Regions from separate parts of the Arthrobacter sp. UYEF36 genome, predicted to be linked through region 2. Evidence: predicted binding sites of a transcription regulator. Region 2 holds the regulator's gene; the other holds the start of a gene.
The links. Region 2 encodes HrcA, which represses chaperone genes, less so after heat shock. Its sites were predicted from a motif close to TTNGCACTCGNNNNNNNCGAGTGCNAA; they were not measured.

Region 1 (4,679 bases), on a different contig from region 2:
CGCCGTCGAACCCGGTTGTTCCCGGGACGGACTCGGTGCGCTGGGTGCTGGTCATGGGTTTCTCCTGCTGGGCCGTCATCTTCATGACGTTCCCGGCTTGGGGGGCTGCTGTTTCAAGATCGATCATGTCTGCCGCAAGCTCGCCCGCAGGCTGCAGCTGGTGGCGTCCGTTCCGGAGCATGTAGGGGGCAACCCACACAATCCAGAGCGCAACAGCAATGACAAGGATCACAGAGCTGCTAAGAGGGAAGTCCACATCAAAACCGTATGAGTAATGCGGGGTGCGGGACCGCATTGTCCCCGGTGTGTCGCGGGGGAACTGTCAAATGACTGGATTGATGACGTAAGCGCTGGTCAGAAAGGGTCTGCCGGCTACGCCGGACGGCTCTGCTGCCAGCGCGACAGGAGCCCCTCCGGCACTTCCTCGGACGTCAGTGCGAAGCTCCGATGATCAGCCCATCCACCGTTGATGTGCAGAAACCGCGGCCGGTAGCCCTCGTCACGGAAGCCGAGCTTCTCGACCACCCGGAGGCTGGGCCCGTTTTCGGGCCGGATGTTGATTTCCATCCGGTGCAGCCCCAGGTTCTGGAAGCAATAGTCCGTCACCAAAGCCACGGCGGTCGGGGCAAAGCCGTGCCCGGCCCGGTCCTTGTCCACCCAGTAGCCGAGTGTGGCCATCATCGCTGAGCCCCACACGATGGAGGAGACCGTCAGCTGTCCCACAATGACAGGATCCCGGAAACCCGGGGTCCGCTCGGTGATCAGAAACGGCAGGGCCGTAGCCTGGCCGGCCTGCGCCTTGAGGGACCGCACCATGTGGCGGTAGTCGGGAAGGCCACCCCCGGGGACAGGGTTGGACGCTTCCCAGGGGGCCAGCCACTCGCTGTTGCGTGAACGGACCTCGGACCATTCCTTGCGGTCCCGGTACCGGATCGGGCGCAGCACGAGGTCGCCGGTTTCGAGCGTCACCGGCCAGTGGAAGCTGCCCCCCACGGAAGCTACTTGGTCAGGCTGGGGGCCAGGCTCGAGGCGAAGCCCGGCAGCCATTCCCGCAGGCCGGGACCCAGATCGTCACTGTCGCAGGCCAACTGGACGCAGGCCTTGAGGTAGCTGAGTTTATCGCCGGTGTCGTAGCGGCGGCCGCGGAAGACCACGCCGTACACGCCGTAGCCTTCGCCGTCGCCGGAGGCGAGCTCCTGGAGCGCGTCGGTGAGCTGGATTTCGCCGCCGCGGCCGGGCGCGGTGCGTTCCAGCACCTCGAAGACTGCCGGGTGGAGGACGTAGCGGCCAATAATGGCCAGGTTTGACGGGGCGTCCTTGACGTCAGGCTTCTCGACCAGGTGCTTGATCTGGACGTACTCTTCGCCACCGATCGGCTGGACGTCGGCGCAGCCGTAGGCGCTGATCTCGGACGGCTCAACTTCGATCAGTGCGACCACCGATCCGCCGGTCTTCGCCTGGACCTCGATCATGGTGCTGAGAAGTTCGTCGCGGGCGTCAATCAGGTCATCGCCCAGCAGGACCGCGAACGGCTCGTAACCCACGTGCTGCTTTGCACGGAGTACGGCGTGGCCCAGGCCCATCGGATCGCCCTGCCGGACGTAGTGGATGTCCCCAAGATTGCTGGCAGCCTGAATGGACTCGAGCTTGGCGGTGTCCCCCTTGGCTTCAAGGGTGGCTTCCAGCGCGGGGACGCGGTCGAAGTGATCCTCAAGCGCGCGCTTGTTACGGCCGGTGATCATCAGGATGTCGCTCAGGCCGACTTTGACAGCTTCCTCGACGACGTACTGGATGGCCGGCTTATCAACGACGGGCAGCATTTCCTTGGGCATGGCCTTGGTGGCCGGAAGGAACCTGGTGCCGAGGCCGGCTGCGGGGATGACGGCCTTGCGGACGGGAGCGTTGGGTGTAGTCACTGGTCTAATCTAACGGAGGGACCAATCATTGGGTAATCATTCGGGCCGCCGGGAGAAGCGCTGTTTGCCGGGCTGCATCACGCGGAGGGGAACACGGGTATGCCGTCGAAGGAAGAGATCCGGGCCAGCCACCGCGCCGCGCGTGCCGCGCTGACACCGGCCGGACTGGAAAACGCCGGGGAGGGCATTGCCCGCCACGGACTTGCCTGGGCCACCGCTCTGACCGGGGGCGGCCAGGGCACTTTTGCCGCCTATCTGGGCGTGGGTTTCGAACCCCCGACCCTTCCCCTGCTGGCAGCGCTGCATGGGGCCGGGCACCAGGTGCTGCTTCCGGTCTGCGAGCCGGGCCGGGCGCTGAGCTGGGTGTACTGGACACCGGCATCCAAATTTGTCCGGAGCAGCTACGCGCCGATCCGGGAACCAGCGGGCGAACGCCACGACAGCACCGTCATGCGGCACACCGACGGCATCTTCCTGCCGGCCACGGCGGTCGACTTCGCCGGCAACCGGATCGGCCAGGGCGGCGGCTACTACGACAAGTTCCTGGCCGCGCTGACCGCGGTCCTCCCGTCGGGAACCCCGGCATCCGACGGCGCGATGTTGCCGCCAGTGCCGACCGCCGCCGTCGTGTACGCCGGCGAGGTCCTGCCGGCCGGCAGCATCCCGGCTGAGCCTTTCGACCGGAAGGTGGCCGCCGCCCTCACCCCGGCGGGCCTGCTCCGGCTGCAGCCCCAGTAGCTCACAAATGGACGCCAGGCCGGGGTGATAGAATTAGCACTCAGGCCCTGCGACTGCTAAGGGACGGATTCGAGCGACGGACATGTCGGCCTCGATCCGCACCGGACAGCACGGGACCTGCTCGCTTGTCCCAGAGGAGGATTTCCAGTGCCCACGTATGCATACGCCTGCAAGGACTGCAGCCACGCCTTCGAGATCGTGCAGTCGTTCACCGACAGTTCCCTCACGTCCTGCCCCGAGTGCCAGGGGACCCTTCGCAAGAAGTTCAACAGCGTCGGCGTCGTCTTCAAGGGTTCCGGCTTCTACCGGACCGACTCCCGCGACGCCAAAGGCAGCACCGTTTCGCCGGCCCCGGCTCCTGCCGCAACTCCGGCGCCTGCCGCCGCTTCCGCAAGCTAGGAACTGCCCGCGGGCTGCGGCCCCGTTCCGGTTCGATGCCTGCCGGGCTTTGTCCACATAGCCCAGGCACCGGCTGCCCGGCATTCGCGCCCCTGCGTAGTGTCGGGCTATGGCGACCGCCCGACCCCTCCCGCCCGTAGGCGTTTCCCCCAGGGTTGTCCTTGGCACCTATTTCCGTGGCTCATGGCGACCTTTATCGGTTCTAGGAAACGGCGGTTCCCCCGGTCGCCGCCCGGCCCGGCCTGGCTCCGCAAGCCCGCCGCGCCGGTCAGGACCCGGTGGACAGCCTCCCCGCAGGTGGCTGGCCCGCAACCGGCGGCTGTGGGTTGCGCTGCTGCTGTGCTTGGCTGCAGGTCTCACGGTCCAACAGTTGACACCGGCCCCGGCCTTTACGGTCTCCGCTTTCGCTGCCGCTCGGGACCTCCCGGCCGGGGAAACGCTCGGCCCGGACGACCTGACGGCGCTGAGCGTCCCGCGCGGGCTGGTGCCCGCCGGCAGCTTTGGCAGCGCCGATTCCCTGCAGGGCAAACAGCTTGCGGTGGCTCTCCGCAAGGGCCAATTGCTATCCGACTCCCAGCTCCTTGGTCCCGGCCTGCTGGCGGGAAGCCCGCCGGGATCTGCCGCCGTGCCGCTCCGAATGGCGGACCCCGCGTCGATCCAGCTGGTCTCCCCCGGGCAACTCGTCAACGTCGTGATGACAACCGGCAACAGCTTCGACCAGCCGGCAGCATCCCAGGTGCTGGCCGCCGCAGTGCCGGTGCTGTGGACCTCGGAACACGGCAGCGGAGCCGGCGAATGGCTGGCCACCGGGGAGACCGACGGTCTCCTGGTCGTTGCCGTCGATGTCGATCAGGCCGGACGCCTCGCCGGTGCATCCACGCAGGGGAAGCTGTTCTTTGTCCTCGTGGCGGCGGCTCCCGGCTAGCGGGTCCTCCCGGCCGGAGCCTGGCCGGAAACCCGGTCCCGGGCTGGGCCGGGCCCAATCCCCCGGGCCCAAGCCCAATCCCCCGGGCCGGGCCGGGGAGCCTAGCCCCAGTGCGGAGGCTTCTGTTCCTCGAGCCAGGCGTCATGGTCGTAGCCGCCCGGCTCGTCGCCCCAGCGCCTGGGATCGTCTTCAGCGGCCTTATTCGGCAGCACACCAGCGGGGACCGCCGCCGACGGCGCGGGTTGTGTCGCCTCGGCCCTGATGCTGTCCCGGTTTTCGCCGCCGTTTTGGACGTCGCCACCGTTCCGGACATCGCCATGGTTCTGGGTATCGCCGTCCGCAGTCATCCCGCCTGCCTCCTTACTGCCCTGATCTGTTCTGTACTCCTGCCCGCTGTCCGGCCGTCCGGACGAGGCCCGCCGCTCCGAGGCTTGCGCTTCGTTGACGGCCATATTCTCGACGTCGTCGTCGAAGAATCCCGGCGAGGTCTGTTTCCGGTGCGTCACGGCCGGCCTTTCCAGGCCCAGGTATCCGCCGATGCGGTCGGCGCAGGCCGAAGGGTCGGTGAACACCTCTATGGTCCATAGTGGCATGTAACGCCAGCCGAGCCGCTCCAGGAGTTGCGGGCGGAGCCTGCTGCGTTCGCGGACGGTCAGCCGGCGGTACTGCTCGGTTCCGTCGGACTCAATCGCCACCGGCCG
Region 2 (4,679 bases):
GGCTGATTCCGCCCTCGGGTCCAACGATCAGCAGCACCTCGCGGCCCCCGTTTGACCCGTCGCCGGCGAAGCCCGCGTCCTGCCAGGCCTCCAGCACCCGACGCAGCGGCCGGACGGCGTCCTCGTGCAGGATGATGGCGAGGTCGGCCGCCGCCACTGCCGCCTGCAGCCCGGCGCCGTCGACGGCGGGGCGGACCTCCGGGATCCAGGCACGGCGGGCCTGCTTGGCCGCCGCCGTGACGACGGACTGCCACTTGGCGTGCGCCTTGGCGGCACGTTCGGCCTTCCAGCGGACAATCGAACGTTCCGCCTGCCAGGGGACGACGGCGTCGATCCCCAATTCGGTGGCGGTTTCGGCGGCGAGTTCGTCCCGGTCGCCCTTCGCGAGGGCCTGGACCAGGACGAGCCGGATCCCGGGCCGGGGTTCGTCGGAGAGCCCGGAGCACTCCACCGTCAGTTCGTTGGGCGCGGCGGCGGCCACGGTGCCGGTAAGGCGCTTGCCGGCGCCGTCGGCGATGTCCACGGTCTCCCCCGCGGCCAGGCGCTTCACCGTGACTGCATGGCGGGCCTCGGGTCCGTCAAGGACGAAGACGGAACCAGGGGCCAGCCCGTCCAGGGTGCCGGGGGCAGTGAAGAAGACGGGGTTGCTCACCGCTACAGGTTACCGAGCCGGTCCCGGAGCTTCGCGAAGACCCCGCCGCTCGCTGCAAGCTTTCCTTCGGTGAACTGTTCCCCGCGCAGCTTCGCGAGCTGGCGGAGCAGGTCCTCCTGGGCGGGGTCGAGCTTGGCGGGGGTGTCCACCTGGAGGTGGACCTTGAGGTCGCCGCGGCCGTAGCCGCGCAGGTGGGTGACGCCGAGCCCGCGGAGCGTAATGATTTCCCCGGACTGGGTGCCGGCTTTGACGTCGATCTCCTGCTGGCCGTCGAAGGTCTCGAGGGTCAGCTCGGTGCCCAGCGCGGCGGCCGTCATCGGGATGTTGAGGCTGGCGTGCAGGTCGTCGCCGTCGCGCACGTACGTGGCGTCGTTGGCGACCCGGATCTCGACGTAGAGATCGCCCGCGGGACCGCCGGCGGGACCGGCTTCGCCCTGCCCGGAGAGCTGGATGCGGGTCCCGGTGGCGACGCCGGCGGGAACCTTGACGGTCAGGGAGCGCCGGCTGCGGATCCGGCCCTGGCCGGCGCATTCGTTGCAGGGGTCCTTGATGACGGTGCCGAAGCCCTCGCAGGACCCGCAGGGGGCCGTGGTCATGACCTGGCCGAGGATGGAACGCACGGCGCGCTGGACCAGGCCGCTGCCGCCGCAGATGTCGCAGCGTTCCGGGTGGCTGCCGTCCCGGCAGCATGAGCCCTCGCAGGTGGGGCAGGTGACGGCCGTGTCCACTTCGAGTTTCTTGTTGACGCCGAACACTGCGTCGCGCAGCTCGATCCGGACGCTGATCAGGGCGTCCTGGCCGCGGCGGACCCGGGAGGCCGGTCCAGCCTGGCCGCCGGCGCCGAAGAATGTTTCGAAAATGTCCTGGAACGCGAAGCCCTGGCCGGCGTAGCTGCCGCCGCCGAAGCCGTTGTCGGTGCCGTTCTCGTTGCCGGTGGTGTCGTAGATCCGGCGTTTCTGCGGATCGGAAAGCACCTCGTAGGCGTGGGTGACGGCCTTGAACCGGTCCGAGGCGTCATCCCCGGGGTTCACGTCCGGGTGGAGGGTCCGCGCCAGCTTGCGGTAGGCCTTCTTGATCTCTTCTCCGGTAGCTTCGCGGGAGACTCCCAGAACGTCGTAATGGCTGCTCAAAGTTTGTATCTCTTCCTTTTTGTACTGCCGGTGGGGCACTGCCTGTTAGGGGCAAGAAGTCTGGTGCCGGCCCGTCGGGCCGGTCGGGTGGACGCGGTTCGTCAGGGGCCGAGGATCCGCGAAAGGTAGCGGGCCACGGCCCGGACGGCGGCCATGGTGGTCGGATAGTCCATCCGGGTGGGGCCCAGCACTCCGACTTTCGCCGTGGCGTCCGGGCCGTAGCCCGTCGCCACTACTGAGGCCTCCGCGAGGCCGTCGTACGGGTTTTCCCGGCCGATGCTGACCGTCACGCCCCGCGGGTCCTCGGCCATGTCGCTCAGCAGGCGGAGCATGACCACCTGCTCCTCGAGGGCCTCCAGCACCGGGCCGATGCTGAGCGGGAAGTCGACGTTGGAGCGGGCCAGGTTGGCGGTCCCGGCCATGACCATACGCTCCTCGCGGCTGCTGGCGGCCAGCGCCTCAAGGCCGCGGGCCAGCGACTGGGCGGCGCTGCGCCGTGCGGGCGGGCAGCTGGCAATCACCGACTGCAGCGTCTGCGGCAGCAGGTTCAGCGGAGTGCCCGAGAGGCTGCCGAGGAACCGTGTGCGCAGTTCGGACAGGGCATCGTCGGAAAGATCCTGCCCCGCGTCAATGACCCGCTGTTCGACCTTGCCGGTGTCCGCGATCAGCACAGCGAGCACCTTGCGGGGAGCCAGCAGGACGAATTCGATATGCCGCACCTTGGCGCGGCTGAGGTGGGGGTACTGCACAACGGCAACCTGGTTGGTCAGCTGCGAGAGCAGCCGGACGGTCCGGTCCAGAACGTCGTCGAGGTCCTCGGAGCCCTCCAGCAGCGCCTGGATGGCGCGCCGTTCCGCCGGTGAGAGCGGCTTGACCGCCGAAATCTGGTCCACGAAGAGCCGGTAGCCCTTGTCCGTGGGGATGCGCCCGGCGCTGGTGTGGGGTGCCGTGATGAGGCCCTCGTCTTCCAGAGCCGCCATGTCATTGCGGATCGTGGCGCTGGACACTCCGAGGTGGTGCCGCTCTACGAGGGCTTTGGAGCCGACGGGTTCCCGTGAGTGGACGTAGTCCTCCACGATGGCGCGCAGCACTTCGAGCTTGCGTGGCTCGCTCACCCTCCACCTCCAATCGACTGTCCCGCATCCGGTGCCGCCGTTCGACGGCCGCGCCTGACGCTGTCCTGGCACCAAGACGTGTTGATTAGCACTCGACATGCCTAAGTGCTAACCAGTCTAATATGAGTCGCCGCATTGTTAGCATTGGATTCGCTCCGGGCGTTCCTCCTGGGGTGGGTGTTTTCGGGCACAGCCCGCCGCAGCAAACCGAGCGCAAAGCAGTGTGTAGCCAATGTCGTACCAGAACTGGGGCCCCCAGGACCTGTCCGCCCCCGCCAAAACCCAACTGCCGGAAGTGCAGGTGGAGCGCGGAATGGTGCTCGAAGATGTGCAGTCCGGCTGGGTGGGCGCCGTGACCCGGGTGGAGAAGTCAGGCGGCATGCACGTCGTGGCCCTTGAAGACCGCCGCGGCAAATCCCGGTCCTTCCGCCTCGGCTTCGGTTTCCTGCTGGAGGGCCAGCCGATCCGGCTGATGCCGCCGGCGCCCCGGGCCGCCGCCGCAGGCACCGCAGGCACCAGAACCGCTTCCGGCTCCGTCCGGGTGGCCGGCCAGCGCGCCCAGGTGGCCAAAGCGAGCCGGATCTGGGTGGAGGGCAAGCACGACGCCGAACTCGTAGAAAAGGTCTGGGGTGACGATCTCCGGGCGGAGGGCATCGTCGTCGAGCCGCTGCACGGCATCGACGACCTTGCCGGTGCCGTGGCGGCGTTCGGGCCCGGGCCAGGGCGCCGGCTTGGGGTGCTGGTGGACCACCTGGTTCCCGATTCCAAGGAATCCCGGATCGCCGAGGCTGTGATGGCGTCCCCCGGCGCGGCCGGTAACGTCCTGATCGTGGGCCACCCCTACGTCGACGTCTGGCAGGCAATCCGGCCTGCCGTACTCGGAATCGAGCAGTGGCCGGTGATCCCCCGCGGCGTGGATTGGAAGACGGGCATCCTGATGGCCTTCGGCTGGCCGCACAGCACCAAGGAGGACGTCGGCCTGGGCTGGCAGAAGCTCCTGGGCGCGGTCCGGAGCTACGCCGATCTGGAGCCCTCCCTACTGGGCCGGGTGGAGGAGGTCATTGACTTCCTCACTGTTCCCTGAGGAGCCCTGCAGCGCTCCCCTGCCAGCGGGCCGATCCGTGAATTGGCGCCCGAGCAAGTATTCTTGGTACAGCGGCTACGCTCCCGGCGCAGCCTTGGCACCTCCAGGCACCAACGCACCACCGCAATCCGAAGGACGACACCGTGGCAGATAACGCACGCGAACACACTGGCAACCAGGCCGGCCATGGCCAGCCCCCGTACCACGGCGTTCCCGCGAATGCGCTGCCGCTCACGGCCAACGAGGACCGGCAGTGGGCCACACTGGCCCACTTTGGCGGCATCCTGGGCTGCGTTCCCGCGCTGCTGATCTACCTGATCTTCAAGGACCGCGGCCCGTTCACGGCCCAGGAGTCCAAGGAAGCCCTCAACTTCACGCTGCCCCCCACGATTGCTGCCGTACTGTGCAACCTGCTGGTTTTCGTCCCGGTGGTGGGCAACATCTTCGCGGTCCTGGCCACGGTCATCTGGATTGCCGTGACGTGCTTCTCGGTCGCGGCCGGCATCCACGTCAACCGCGGCCAGCCGCACCGCTACGAATACAACCTGCGCTGGATCAAATAGGCCTGTAGCCGCAACGGCCGTGGGCAGCGGCCGGAATGCTCACTACCTGACATCGGTCACCCAAGCCTGGCCTGTACGTCCAAGGTCGCCCGCCCCGCCTGCAGCCTCGCTTTGGTCCCGCCCTTCCGGGCATGG

Region 1: ABIB29_RS01645 (FmdB family zinc ribbon protein) is a predicted target of HrcA. The motif match lies at 2,688-2,714, and genes of this name have one in related genera.

What each region holds. Positions count from the first base shown of each region.
Region 1 is NZ_JBEPOX010000001.1:336,765-341,443, reverse strand. Features, by position in the region: gene ABIB29_RS01665 (hypothetical protein) at 1-256, opposite strand, end outside; gene ABIB29_RS01660 (GNAT family N-acetyltransferase) at 373-993, opposite strand; gene galU (UTP--glucose-1-phosphate uridylyltransferase GalU) at 999-1,916, opposite strand; gene ABIB29_RS01650 (5-formyltetrahydrofolate cyclo-ligase) at 2,016-2,654, shown strand; gene ABIB29_RS01645 (FmdB family zinc ribbon protein) at 2,802-3,053, shown strand; gene cpaB (Flp pilus assembly protein CpaB) at 3,424-3,978, shown strand; gene ABIB29_RS01635 (AAA family ATPase) at 4,080-4,679, opposite strand, start outside.
Region 2 is NZ_JBEPOX010000002.1:292,815-297,493, forward strand. Features, by position in the region: gene ABIB29_RS05400 (16S rRNA (uracil(1498)-N(3))-methyltransferase) at 1-652, opposite strand, end outside; gene dnaJ (molecular chaperone DnaJ) at 655-1,782, opposite strand; gene hrcA (heat-inducible transcriptional repressor HrcA) at 1,884-2,897, opposite strand; gene ABIB29_RS05415 (DUF3097 family protein) at 3,130-3,981, shown strand; gene ABIB29_RS05420 (DUF4870 domain-containing protein) at 4,125-4,544, shown strand.